DNA from 3 places in the Paenibacillus allorhizoplanae genome. Region 3 is predicted to be linked to each of the others. Evidence: predicted binding sites of a transcription regulator. Region 3 holds the regulator's gene; each other region holds the start of a gene.

Evidence for each region. The regulator Rex, encoded in region 3, represses fermentation and respiration genes when NADH is low (regulators of the CRP and FNR family bind a similar motif). The targets are predictions, from matches to a motif close to TTGTGAAATATTTCACAA.
Region 1: L6I86_RS10275 (formate/nitrite transporter family protein) is a predicted target of Rex. The motif match lies at 2,709-2,726, and genes of this name have one in related genera.
Region 2: L6I86_RS10350 (hemerythrin domain-containing protein) is a predicted target of Rex. The motif match lies at 1,376-1,393, and genes of this name have one in related genera.

What each region holds. Positions count from the first base shown of each region.
Region 1 covers NZ_CAKMMW010000004.1:380,507-385,106, reverse strand. Annotated here, with positions in the region: gene L6I86_RS10290 (GAF domain-containing protein) at 314-775, shown strand; gene L6I86_RS10285 (response regulator) at 869-1,522, shown strand; gene L6I86_RS10280 (PAS domain-containing sensor histidine kinase) at 1,515-2,627, shown strand; gene L6I86_RS10275 (formate/nitrite transporter family protein) at 2,783-3,553, shown strand; gene L6I86_RS10270 (DUF2249 domain-containing protein) at 3,680-3,916, shown strand; gene L6I86_RS10265 (hypothetical protein) at 3,932-4,282, shown strand; gene L6I86_RS10260 (metal-sulfur cluster assembly factor) at 4,418-4,600, shown strand, end outside.
Region 2 covers NZ_CAKMMW010000004.1:391,933-396,532, reverse strand. Annotated here, with positions in the region: gene nirB (nitrite reductase large subunit NirB) at 1-915, shown strand, start outside; gene nirD (nitrite reductase small subunit NirD) at 929-1,267, shown strand; gene L6I86_RS10350 (hemerythrin domain-containing protein) at 1,454-1,975, shown strand; gene ric (iron-sulfur cluster repair di-iron protein) at 2,003-2,689, shown strand; gene L6I86_RS10340 (hypothetical protein) at 2,702-3,751, shown strand; gene L6I86_RS10335 (hypothetical protein) at 3,944-4,600, shown strand, end outside.
Region 3 covers NZ_CAKMMW010000002.1:605,122-609,721, forward strand. Annotated here, with positions in the region: gene L6I86_RS05325 (DUF47 domain-containing protein) at 1-113, shown strand, start outside; gene L6I86_RS05330 (inorganic phosphate transporter) at 173-1,174, shown strand; gene L6I86_RS05335 (redox-sensing transcriptional repressor Rex) at 1,231-1,851, opposite strand; gene dinG (ATP-dependent DNA helicase DinG) at 1,855-4,600, opposite strand, start outside.

The DNA.
Region 1 (4,600 bases), on a different contig from region 3:
ATCATGGCCATGTGGACCAACTCCTCAACGTTTCTTTGTATCTTTATCATAACTGCTTCTGTTGATTTTAGTTATCGGGAGTTCTACTGATCTTTTGAGGTAAAACTCCCTATCTTACTGTGAGAAAAATCACAGTTTAAACCCTTACTTTCCTTGCGATACACTAAGGTAAAAAGAGGGGAAGATTGCTCAAACTCCTGATGCGGAAATCAGGGTTTTCCCTGACTTACAAGAAGAGCAGAAAGGTTTACAATGGTGGGTAGGTAAGGAGAAAGAGATTCTGCACGGTTTCGTCGAAACGGAGGTGACCGAAATGGCGAATGGCGATGCAAACCTATTAGTAGAACTCGAGCTTTTGCAAAGCTTGACGTCAAGCGATTTCATTGCTGTGGCGCCTATTTTAGATCATGCGGCGCGCAACTGCTGGAGATATGTATTGGGAAACAGTAATCATCGGTATCAACAAATGGTGATCAAAGTAGGATTGGGCTTAGCAGGCACGGTTCTGCGTCTTGGCAGGTGGGTAAAGCTCGAAGATATGCGATCGAAAAGCAGTCAAGAAAGACTCACTTGTCCCCTCATGCTTGCGGAGCAGTTACAATGTGCAGCTGTATTTCCACTAATGACGAATGCCAGTCCCCGGATATGGGGCTTACTTTATATCGGGAAACGAGAGCAACCCAGATTTGAACCCAGCGAGTTGCTTGCAGCCCATGAAAGGGCCTTTACATTAGCTTCTTTATTAGAGGAAATTAAAAAAGATACCGCGAAATGAATTCCCTGACTGGAATTCATTTTTTTTGTTATAATTAGAGCAGAAAAATAGGAATCGGGAGCTTGAGCTGATTTTTTAGGAGGATGAAACGGGATGCTGAAGATTCTGGTGGTGGATGATCACGCCGTCGTTAGGTCGGGTTTGATGATGCTTCTTCATGGTAAGCATAATATAGAAGTGATTGGGGAAGCTGCGGACGGTGAAGAGGGGATTCAGGCAGCTCAACTGCTGAAACCAGATGTGGTCTTGATGGACCTTAATATGCCTACTGGCATGGATGGGCTTACGGCGACAACGGAGCTGAGGCGTTTAATGCCCGACTTAGCCATTCTGATATTAACGATGCATGATGATGACGAATATTTATTCAGAGCAATTCACGTTGGTGCTTCGGGCTACATTTTAAAAAGCGCACCTCATGAAGAACTGTTAACTGCGATCCGATCTGTTGCTGCGGGTAATGCCTATCTATATCCTACAGCGACGAAGAGGCTGATGAATGAATATATCGAACGGCTGAAGCATGGGGAGAATACGGATACATTTGAATCCCTCTCCGAGCGTGAAAGGGAAGTGTTGGCGCTCATTGCCAAAGGATTCTCAAATAAAGAAATCGCAGAACAATTGATCCTTAGCGTCAAAACCGTGGAATCGCATAAAAGCAACGTGATGGAGAAGCTAGGTCTCAAGACGAGACCGGAATTGGTGAAATTCGCTGTAAAGAAAGGACTGTTGAACTTTGAGTGAGGATTTAAACCAAGAGTACCCGGAAGTCATTGGCGAGAATGTGACCGAATTGTTAAGTCATCTTGGTGATCATATCTCAGACTCTTTGTTTCAACAGGATTTGAGACATTCGCTTAAACAATTATCCAATGTTAAATTTGCTCTCGACGAGTCCTCGATTGTTGCTGTTACTGACCACAGAGGAAAGATTTTATATGTGAATGATAAATTTTGTGAAATCTCTAAGTATCCAAGAATTGAACTTATTGGTCGAGATCATCGGATTATCAATTCCGGCTATCACGAGAAAGAATTCATGACTGATTTGTGGCAAACGATTTCCTCGGGGAAAGTCTGGCGCGGCGAGATTAAAAACAAAGCCAAAGACGGGAGCGTCTATTGGGTAGATACAACGATCGTTCCATTTGTGGATGAAGAGGGGCAATCCTATCAATATCTTGCCATTCGAAATGAAGTGACGGAGTTAAAACGAGTTCAAGAAGAACTCCAACTGATGATGTCACAGGTCATGCAAATCCAAGAGGAAGAACGCAGGAAGTTTTCCCGTGAGCTGCATGATGGTATTGGCCAAAGTCTGTTTTCCTTGTTGATTCACATGGATAGGCTGATCGGGGAAGAGAACATAAAGAATTCAGAAATCACACTGCTGAGGGAAAATGTCACCTTCATTATTGAGGAAGTTCGAAGTCTGGCTTGGCAGATTCGACCTTCAGTATTGGATGATTTAGGTGTTGTGCCAGCAGTTCGTACTTATATTGAAAACTACGCGAACCATTACGGGATAAGGGTGGAATTGGATAGCCGTTTGCGTAGACGGCTGGGTGCCCTTGAGGAAACCACCATATATCGTGTGATACAAGAGGCTCTTACCAATATTGCCAAGTATGCAGATGTATCGGAGGCTCGTGTTACCGTCCATGAGAGTGACTCCGTTGTCGAGGTTCAAATAGAGGATAGAGGGAAAGGCTTTGTTAGAAATAGCAGTTCTAGAGGGGTAGGTCTTTTTAGTATGGAAGAGAGAGCTAAGAGTATTGGCGGCAAGTTAACGATTCACTCAGAGCTGGGAGAAGGATCCACGGTGACCTTGATGGTTCCTGTAAAATGACCGTGAAGTGAATTTGTAAATTATGGGATGTGACTCTTCCTTCAATGGGGTGGAGTCATATCTTTTTTAGATTATCTCTATTTGTGATTTAATTCACATACAATTTCTCAAAGATGCTCTAAACTGAAGTAAAGGGCCATGGAGGTGGAAGTCACATGGGATTTATGAAGCCGGAGCAGATATGGGAACGTACAGTGGAAGCAGGAGTAAAAAAGGCACAGTTAAGGTTTAGGAAGCAGCTCCTTCTCGGTTTTTTAGGTGGCGCTTATATTGCCTTGGGCTTTTTGCTGTACATCAGGGTCAGCGGAGTCTTTCCAGCTCCATGGAGTGACGTTGGCAGCATATTCGGAGCTGCTGTGTTTCCGTTGGGTCTGATATTAACAATAATTGCAGGCGGCGAACTTCTTACCGGTAATATGATGGCAGTTCCTACAGCGTTCTTTACCGGAAAGATCAAATTTCACCAGCTAGTTAATAATTGGGCTGTCATTACAGTTGGAAACTTCCTAGGAGCTGTATTCATCGCTTATGTTTTCGGACATCTAGTTGGTTTAACAGAACAGGGGGTTTATTTAACTAAACTTGTAAAGATTGTCCACGCTAAAACTGCGGAACCCTTCTCAGTAGCGCTTTTATCGGGTATTGGCTGTAACTGGTTAGTTGGGCTTGCCGTTTGGTTAGCCTATAGTACAGATAATGATATAGGTAGAATAATAGGTATATGGTTTCCCACAATGGCTTTTGTGGCGATCGGGTTCCAACACGTCGTTGCCAATATGTTTGTCATTCCTGCGGCTATTTTCTCAAATCAGGCAACATGGATGGATTTTTTGAGAAATGTGGTGCCGGTGTACATGGGAAATGTAATTGGCGGAGCTTTATTTGTCTCTGGAATATATGCTTTGGTTTATCGTCATGCTAAATAGAGGGTAATGTTGGCAAGTGTGATTTTGTATTTATTAATAATCGTGATATCTATCACAATCTGGCGCTCCATATTCTCGTATACTAAAGGTGTGATTGAGAACGAATATCAAGGAGGATGGTTAATCATGAACCAATTCGCAACTATAATTAAAGCTCCCGAGTATCCCCCGCAGTTAAAGCACAAAGTCATCTTTGAATCCTTTGATCAGCTTGCATCCGGGGAAGCCATGCTGCTGATTAATGACCACGATCCGCGCCCGCTGCGCTTTCAATTTGAAGCAACACGACCTGGATTGTTCTCTTGGAAGTACTTAGAGCAAGGACCTGAAACATTTCAAGTGAAAATTGGGAAGCTTGGTTAAGGGGGGATATAACAGATGGCAAAAGTGGAAGTTCTTAATCCTACCACCCTTCGCATAACAGCAACATTGGAAGATGCACTAACGATGATAAAAGAAGCGTCGGATCATCTAGAAGAGTTTGCTGAGGATATCATCACCATATGTGACAAAATGCCTGAGTTTGACTACACCTACTTTTGCTTCTATGCCTACGACACAGCCGCTTTGTTTGAGCGGATGCTCGGAATCGATCCCAAGCAGTATCTAACCTTCAGTATGAATGCTCCCGATGCTTTCTTCTATACCTTGTATGGAGGCATGAAGGGGCTGTATAACTCGGCACGTCATAGTATGACACAGAGAGAAGCGTTCATTGGCATGATATGAGGTGAAAAGGATGTTGAAGAAAGCAAGAATTGTGGAGTTAGATTACAACGATTAGGCTATCCGTATCAAGTGGAGAATCAGGCTGACGGATCTGCCAAGGTTCTCATAGATAAGACGAATTAACAGGTAAGGAAAATGGAGAGTGATGGCATTATGGAGCAAGTCATGTCGATGGAGCAAATCCGAACGTGTCTCAAACAAGTGTTTGATCCAGAGTTGGGTGTTAATATTGTAGATTTGGGCCTTGTCTATGAGATCGTTCTCATAGATGAAGAAGTTTCTATTCGAATGACGTTGACAACACCTGGTTGTCCTATG
Region 2 (4,600 bases), on a different contig from region 3:
TCCCACGTTCGAGAAGTGATGAACGTGTTAGAATGGCATAATCCGGAAGGATGCTCGAAATGTAGACCCGCCATTAACTATTATATTGGGATGGTTTGGCCAGAAGCTCATGAGGATGAGCGGGATTCCAGATTTGTCAATGAGAGACTGCATGCGAATATCCAGAAAGACGGTACCTACTCTGTGGTTCCCCGTATGTATGGCGGGGTTACCACTCCCGAGCAGCTTCGGAAAATTGCCGATGTCGCAGACAAGTATGAAGTGAAGATGGTGAAGGTTACAGGAGGACAGCGTCTTGACTTATTAGGCGTGAAAAAAGCGGATCTTCCACACATGTGGGAAGAGCTCGGTATGCCTTCAGGCTATGCCTATGCGAAAGCCATTCGCACAGTTAAAACATGCGTAGGCTCTACATTTTGCCGTTTCGGTACTCAGGATTCTATCAGCATGGGGATTCTGCTGGAGAAGAAGTTCGAACGGCTTTGGATGCCTGCCAAGTTCAAAATGGCAGTGAACGGCTGCCCGCGTAATTGCGCCGAGGCGGAGATTAAGGATTTCGGCATCATTGGCAATGATGGCGGTTGGGAGATTTACGTTGGCGGTAACGGTGGCGTGAAATTAAGAGCCGCTGATCTCTTATGTAAAGTGAAAACCGATAAAGAATTAATTCAGCTCGCAGCAGCATTTATTCAGTTTTATCGGGAATCTGGGAAGTACGGGGAGCGAACATCCGATTGGATCGAACGGGTAGGTCTTCAGTCCATTATTAAAGAGGTTGTTGAGAATATAGAGCGGCGAAAAGAGCTGGAGCAGCGAATTGAGCATGCGCTTCTAGGGCTGCAAGATCCCTGGAAAGAAGTTGTTGAGCAGGAAGAACTTCAGCATCAATTATATGAGAATATTCAAGTGAAGTGAGGGAGGGAATACCATGGAAGCAGCAAAGGTTATTGATAGAGTGAGTTATTATTCGATAGGCAGTATTGGAGATTTCCCCCTGCATCTTGGGAAGGTCGTTCAGATCGGAGAAACCGAGATTGCCGTGTTCCGTTTGTCGGAAAGCGTTCTGTATGCACTTGAGAATAGAACAGGGCATAAGAAAGGAGGCCCTCTCGCCGAGGGTCTAGTCAGCGGGGAATATGTTTACTGCCCTCTTCGCGATTGTAAAATAAGTCTGCTTTCCGGAGAAGTCCAGCAGCCGGATACTGGACAAGTAAGAACATTCCCTATATGGCTTGAAGGGCATAATGTTCTTGTCGGTATGAAGTAAGGCTTTCCCAATAAGACCACAGTTCACATGGTGAACTGCGGTCTTATTGTTGTTCAATTAAGCGTAAGTATGCAACAGTGATTAAAAGTCACGAAACAGAAACAAGTGTTGTGATACTCCTCACAGTGAATTCTGAGATTAAGGCTTACAATGTGATTACAGCAGCAATAAAAGGAGGAGTTATATATGGTTATGGATCTTGGGATGCCGTTAGAGGATGCGCAGATTTCTAGTCTCCAAGAGGTTTTAGGGCGGTTAAAGGACGAACATGGCGCGTTAATAAAAGAGCTTGACCATGTTCAGGAAATGACAAGTCATATGGTTGGCATGCTTGGCACAGAAGAGTCAAAACGTTTGCTTCATGAAATTAGAAACCAAATGGTAAACTTCATGCAGCAGCTTGAGGCTCATGAGCAATGGGAGGAAATGGAGGTTATCCCCATCCTTTCTGAGTATGCGTATCGGGGAATGGAGCCCACCTTTTTGACCTCAACTTGGGTGCTGGAAGAGGATCATAAACAGGCGGAACGGTTTGCTCGCTCATTTCTTGACTATGCGGACCAATGTAAAGGTGCCGACAGTATAAAGCTGAAGAAGGCAATCTCTCTGCTTAGTGTGGCATGTTCTGTCTTATCAGAGCATCTGCTTTCTGAAGAGGAGATGATTTTCCCAATTGCGAATCAAATGCTGGAGCAATATTCACGTTAATTCAAATTGAGGAAAGGAGGATTTCACATGGAAATGAACATTCAATTAACTGATCGGGTAGGAGATATTGTGACGGGCTATCCCAATACAGATGAGGTGTTTAAGAAATTCCGAATTGATTTCTGCTGCGGAGGCAACAAATCACTTCTTCAAGTCATTCAAGAGCAAGCTATTAAGGAAGAGGATTTGTTGAAAAGTCTTGCCGAAGCAGCATCGACCGCGAAATCCGACAGTTTAAATTGGAGTGAAGTAAGCTCAAGTGAATTAATCGATTATATTACGCGTATCCATCATGGCTATTTGAAGACAGCACTCCCGCATATAAGTAAATATGTGAAGAAAGTGGCACGCGTACATGGGCCTTATCATCCTGAACTTCTGCAAGTCGAGCAATGGTTTAAAGCACTGAAAAAAGATATGGAACAGCATATGGAGAAAGAAGAACGAGAAGCATTTCCTGCTGTAATTGCGTTTGAGCAAGATCCCACCGAAGTGAAAAAAGAGCAGCTGCTGGAAATATTGGCTATGCTCGAGCATGAGCATGAGGAATCGGGTGATCTTCTTAAGCAAATCAGGGTAATCACTAAAGACTACGAGCTGCCGGGGGATGCCTGTACGACCTTTCAGCTTACTTTCTTGAAGTTGGAGGAATTGGAAGCGGATATGTTCCAGCACATTCATCTGGAGAACAACATTTTATTTAATCGCGTCTAGGGGGAAGTATCCATGTTCAGGCTTCCACTGCTGTTTATTGCAACCGGAATTCTCAGTTTTCTAGCTTTTCATGTACTATCCCTGTTTTCGTTGGGGTCATGGGTGGGGGAGCCTCCTCGGAACCCGGAGGGATGGTTCCGAATTCATCTGATTGTACTGGATTGGGGAACGATGATTGCCATGGGAGCCGTGTATCAACTGCTGGATGTGGTTTTGCAACGTAAGCTGCACAGCCACAAGCTAGGCTACCTTCATTATGCATGCTTTCTGATTGGCTCATCCATCCTATTGATTGGCTTCCTCCGTTTGGAGGTCAGTTGGATTGCCGCAGGTGCAACTATGACATGGCTTGGAATTTGTTTGTTCGCTTGGAATATAGGTCAAACGATGCTTCTTGCCGCAAAGTGGAATGCGATCACGGTGAGTACAGCTTGTGCCGTGGTTTATCTGGTTCTAACAGGCTTGTTCGTTATTCTCCTGTGGAATGCGGCAACGCTTCTTGGAGCAGGACATTTTTTACTGGGAAGCGGGACTCTATTTAATGGAATCGTCATCGGATTGATGATGGCGGCGCTCGTCACATATGAAGCCCATATGAGGGACATCCGCAAGCATCGTCATAAAGGGTCTCCGGGTTCTGGGATTCGTTGGTCTATCTTTTGCACGAGGGGGCTCATCGTATACGTTGTCATGCTGTTGGGTATTTGGTTTGTGAAACCAGATCTCTTCGAGGATGAAACGCTTCTTATCTTGACGGGCTGGATCTATTTATACGGCTGGGTAGCGATGACAATTCTCGGTTATTTATCTAAAATTGTCCCATTTCTATGGTGGACGCATAAGTATGGCCCGCTGGCAGGGAAAATGAAGGTTCCGGTTATGAATGATCTTATTCAAGATGGAAATGTAAAGGTTGGAATGGCAGGTATGTGCGGTGGACTGCTGCTTATCCTGTTGGGCATAGGATTCAAAGTCATGCTATTGGTATGGGGCGGCGGTTGCCTGCTCTCCGTATGTTCCATTTTGTATATGGGTTTAATCGCACGTGTATTTACACGGTAAGTATATCGCTTCACGAGATAGCGGCTTTCCCTTAGATCAGATCTGATGGGAATGCCGTTTTTTGTCCAGATAGTGACTATTGAAAAAATGTATCCGAGATAGGGTTCACAGTGATTTTTCTCACAGTGCTGAAGGGCAGACTCATGGTTTAATACAACTATAAGATCATAAGTAAAGGGGTAATGATAAATCATGGATCGAGCGTTCGCATCAAAATTCGCCAAATGTGTCTTTCTGGTTGTTTGCGGATTAATTATTCTCATGGGAGTCGGTTCTAGGTTTTTTACACATATTGACTTGGCTTTATATGGATATATGGTCGGTACGGTAGTTTTTATTTGTGGTTTCTTTTATCGTTTTATTGCTTGGGGTGAACGGCCGCCAACAAAAATTATTTTGAAAAAGGGCATCAAGCTATTATTTAGAAAAAGCACGCCTCAGACAACAACCGAACATTTACTAACGTACCGCTTTATTTGGAATCGCGGGTGGTACCGTTGGACGCAGCATGTCCTTCTAGGTTGGGGCTGTATCTTATCTGCATTTGTAACTTTTCCACTTGTATTTGGATGGATGTACTTCACGATGGCAGAAAACGGCAAATACACGGTTGTTGGCTTCGGAATCAACCTGATGAAGATTAAAGCGGATGGCGTTCTCGGATTTCTGTTCTATAATGCGTTGAATATTACAGCTTTCATGGTTATCGGCGGTGTTTGCATGGCCCTATATCGTAGGATTAAGAGCATGCAGGCACGTGCAGAACAAACATTTATCTATGATTTTCTCCCGTTATATATGCTGCTATTCGTAAGCTTAACAGGACTGCTGCTCACTTTCTGCAATATC
Region 3 (4,600 bases):
ACCCCTACGAAGATTTCAAACTCAAAGAAATTTACGAGCGTTTGGAAGAAACAACCGATGCCTGCGAAGATGTCGCTAACATTCTAGACAGCGTAGTACTTCGTTACTCTTAAGACAAGATGTCTGTGTGTACGAAGAAAGTTTTCCAATTGGAAAGCGCTAGGAGGAATTCATGTTAACTTATTTGATCATAATCGTTGCACTAGCCCTGTTATTCGACTTCATCAACGGATTCCACGATACAGCTAATGCGATTGCTACTTCCATTTCTACGCGAGCATTAAGTCCGCGTGTAGCGATTTTCATGGCTGCTTCACTTAATTTTGTTGGGGCTATGGTTTCATCGGAGGTAGCCAAAACAGTAGGCGGAAGTATTGCCAATCCTGCGAAGATCGAAAATGGCGTTGAAGTCGTGATTGCAGCCTTGCTTGCAGCAATCATCTGGAACTTACTTACCTGGTACTTGTCTATTCCATCTTCGTCCTCCCACACGTTACTTGGTGCCTTAGCTGGTGCTGTAATTGCAGGAGCAGGCTTCAATGGCGTTAACTGGAGTGGTTTCACACAAATTATTATCATTCTTATTTTATCGCCGATTATCGCTTTCGTTCTAGGTTATCTCATTATGGTATTGATCAAAAATATCGTGCTGTGGTCAGGTAATACATCCAGATCCAAACTAAATCGTGGTTTTCGTACGTTACAAATCATCTCTGCCGGTTTACTTTCGTATTCCCATGGTGGTAACGATGCGCAGAAGGCGATGGGGATTATCGTGTTTGGTCTTGTTGCAGCCGGCGTTCAAGATGATTTGAATGTACCGATCTGGGTAAAAATTGCTGCAGCCCTCGCGATGGGCCTTGGTACATCCATTGGCGGATGGCGGATCATTAAAACAGTCTCGGGTAAAATTGTTAAAATTGAGCCGATCAACGGCTTTGCCTCGGACTTAACATCATCGATTGTCATTCAAATCTCAACCTTCATTGGTAAACCATTATCCACAACACATGTTATTTCCTCTGCGATTATCGGGACAGGCAGTGTCATGCGATTCCATGAAGTACAATGGGGTACGGTTGGTCGAATGTTAGTCACTTGGGTTATTACCATTCCGATCTCCATGGTTCTTGCTTACACCCTGTACTTTGTGATATTCCGTTTAATCATGTAGTAATAAAAAACAAAGGCACGACCCGCTGAAGCTGCGCGGGTCGTGCCTTTTTCATGCTAATCGAGATAATAAGCTAAGCTTTGAAGCTCTGTCGTGAAATCCGCATAATGCACGCGTACATCTGGCGGCACCTTAATGATGACTGGCGCAAAGTTCAGTATCGCTTCAATGCCACAAGCAACGAATTCATTCGCTACATTCTGTGCTTCAGCCGCGGGAACGGTAATAATACCGATCCGCACACCAAGCTCAGACATAACTGACTTCATTTTATCCATGGGGAGCACAACCAAATTATTAATCACTTCGCCTGTCTTTGAAGGCATGGCATCGAATAAAGCCACAATTTTCATATCATTACGTAAGTACGTATTATAATTGCAAAGTGCTCTGCCTAAATTTCCTGCGCCAACGAGGGCAACTTGAATATGTCGATCTAACTTCAGAATCTGGCGAATCTTCTCTATCAAGTAATTGATATCATAGCCAATCCCTTTTTTGCCAAACTCGCCAAAATAAGCTAAGTCCTTCCGAATTTGAGCAGGATTCAGATCTAATTTCTGACCTAAATCCTGAGAAGACACCGTGGACACATTGTTCATTTGCAACTCGTTTAGATAGCGTAAATAGATAGGTAATCTGCGGACAACAGCTTCTGAAATTTTTTGTGTTTTCACGAATTAAGCTCCTCCCATCCATTGCTCAATCCTCGGCAGCATTTGTTCGCAGGTCATGTGCTCGATCTTCGGACCAGGCAACGAATAGAGGAAGTGCTTGCCATAATACGTCTCAATAACACGTGTATCATAGATAATAACGATCCCTTTGTCTGACGCCCTCCGAACTAATCGACCGAAGCCTTGTTTAAATCGAATAACAGCTTGAGGAACAGAAAATTTCATAAATGGATTCTCATTGCGCTTCTTGATATTCTCACATTTGGCTTCGACAAGCGGGTGATTAGGCGGTTGGAATGGGAGACGAATGATCGCCAGACAACTTAACGCATCTCCTGGAATATCTACACCTTCCCAGAACGAACTAGTGCCCAGTAACACGCACATTTTATTATCTTGGAACATTCGGGTCAACTTACTGCGATTGCCGCTGTCAACACCCTGACCAAGCACAGTGATGCCATGTGGGTTGAGCTTTTCCTTCATTCCTGCATGAACAAGCTTCAACATCCGGTTCGAGGTACATAGAACTAGCATTCGCCCCTTTGTCACCTGTGCAACATCACTTAGAGAGTTGATCAGTGCTTCGATAAAAACGGGATCTCCCGCTCCCTTGATCGTTGGAAAATTACGTGGAATGACGACCAAAGCCTGCTCACGATAGTTAAAAGGTGACGGTAATTGCACTGTTTTCAGCTTACCTGACTCTTCGTCTTCTGGAATGGCTAAGCCTAGCTGCTCCGCCGAGTACTGGAACGATTTATTCACCGAGAGCGTTGCGGAGGTCAAGATAATACTGTCTTTCGTTTCAAAGAAATGCTGCTGCAGCAACCCACTAACATCCGTTGGAACGGAATTCAGTTGAACCGATTTGGCTTTCGCATACGTGCCAGCTTCAATCCAATACACGTACCCTTCATCTGCCATTTTCATAAAGAAATGAAGCGCATCACGATGCGCATACAGCTCTTTCACAGTTCCATTCAGATCGGTCACTAACCCTTGAACACCAAGTCCATCTTGCTGCTCCTTTAGCTCACTCAACAATTTATCCAAAGTTCGCAAAAGTTCACTCGCATTCAGATAAATGTTATCCTCCATAATCAACAACTCACGCCAATTCGCAGGCAGAGTCTCCGGCTTCAAACGCAGCACATATTGCGAAGTTTCCGATTGTGAAGGATCACTTCTGGAGGAAACCAACTCGTACAGGGCTTCACTTAAACGTTCCCAGTCCTCTTTGATCGAAATGATTTTCGGAAACAATCCATCAATCGTGTTACTCCATGCGGCTGCTCGCTCCCCTGCCTCATCCGATTTCTGTAATCGGAAACGAAGCATTGGAAGCTGTCCGCTTCGATTATCCTTATACAGCCACAATAAGGAATGGTAAAACGCAGAGGCATGCAGCTCGATCCCGAGGTGCTTACTTGCCACTTCTTCAAAGTGATGCGCCTCGTCAATCACAAGGTGCTTGTAGGACGGCAGAAGGCGGTTCTCAGCCTTCATATCCGTAAAGAGGAGGGAATGGTTCGTGATGATCACATCAGCCGTATTGGCGTCATTACGAGCTCTGTGGTAGAAGCACTTCTTATACCAAGGGCACATGCGGTTTAGACAGGAGTCCGTGTCACTCGCAACCGAGTACCAGAATTGGGCACCTTTGTTGCCAAAGTGCAGTTCTTCCTCATCCCCATGTTCGGTTTCACTTAGCCAAACAACCATTTGCGCGGCCGTTATCGGGTCTTCTCGGCTATTTTCGTAGTCCCGTGTTGTGAGCTTCGTCTCAAACTTACGAAGGCACAGATAGTGACTTCTTCCTTTGAGGACAGCTGCTTTGAATGGAATAGGAAAAATTTCTTTTAATAGAGGGATATCCCGCTCACGCAGCTGCTCCTGCAAATTAATCGTATGTGTCGAGACGACAACTTTCTTCTCATATTTCAAACCGTAATAGATCGAAGGAATCAAGTATCCCAGTGATTTGCCTGTCCCTGTTCCCGCTTCGATCATCAAATGCTGATCTGCCTCGAGAGACTTCTCCACTTCCAGAATCATTTGATCCTGAGATTCACGATCCTCGTACACCTCGAATCGTTGTTGGAGCGCGGATTTCAGGCCTTGCTGAAAGGCTGTAAAAGAATTTCCTAACGCTGCCGTTACTTCGTATTCAGAGCGCGGATCTTCGTCTTCTCCCCAATCCGTCACATTCAAGGTAAATTGACGGAAGTAACGATTCGTATCCATATCGACACTTGTTACTGACTCTTTATATAAACAAATTTCGTCCAAAAACCACCCCAAATCGGTGTTACCGTTTTCGAAAATTTGGTTCAACCGTTGCACCGTTAAGAGAGGCAGCCCCAGTAAGCGATCCAAGCAGTGGATCCAAATCAATGCAGTAACTTCCGCATCACTGTCTGCTTGGTGCGGCCTTTCATGATCAATCCCAAACAACGCCGCCACCATACTAAGCTGTAGACTAGAGATGGACGGGAATAAAATACGCAGCATATCCATGGTGTCCAGGACACGACCCGAGAAAGGAGGATAACCAGTTCTCGTTAGCCCTCGCTGCAGGAATGATAAGTCGAACGCTGCTTGATGCGCTACAAGCACACAATCAAACAAGAGGGGAAACATGTCTGACATTACCTGATCGAGTGATGGTGCATCCGCAACCATCTCATTGGTAATCCCTGTTAAAGTTGTAATCGAAGAAGGTATACTAATCCCTGGGTTCACCAGA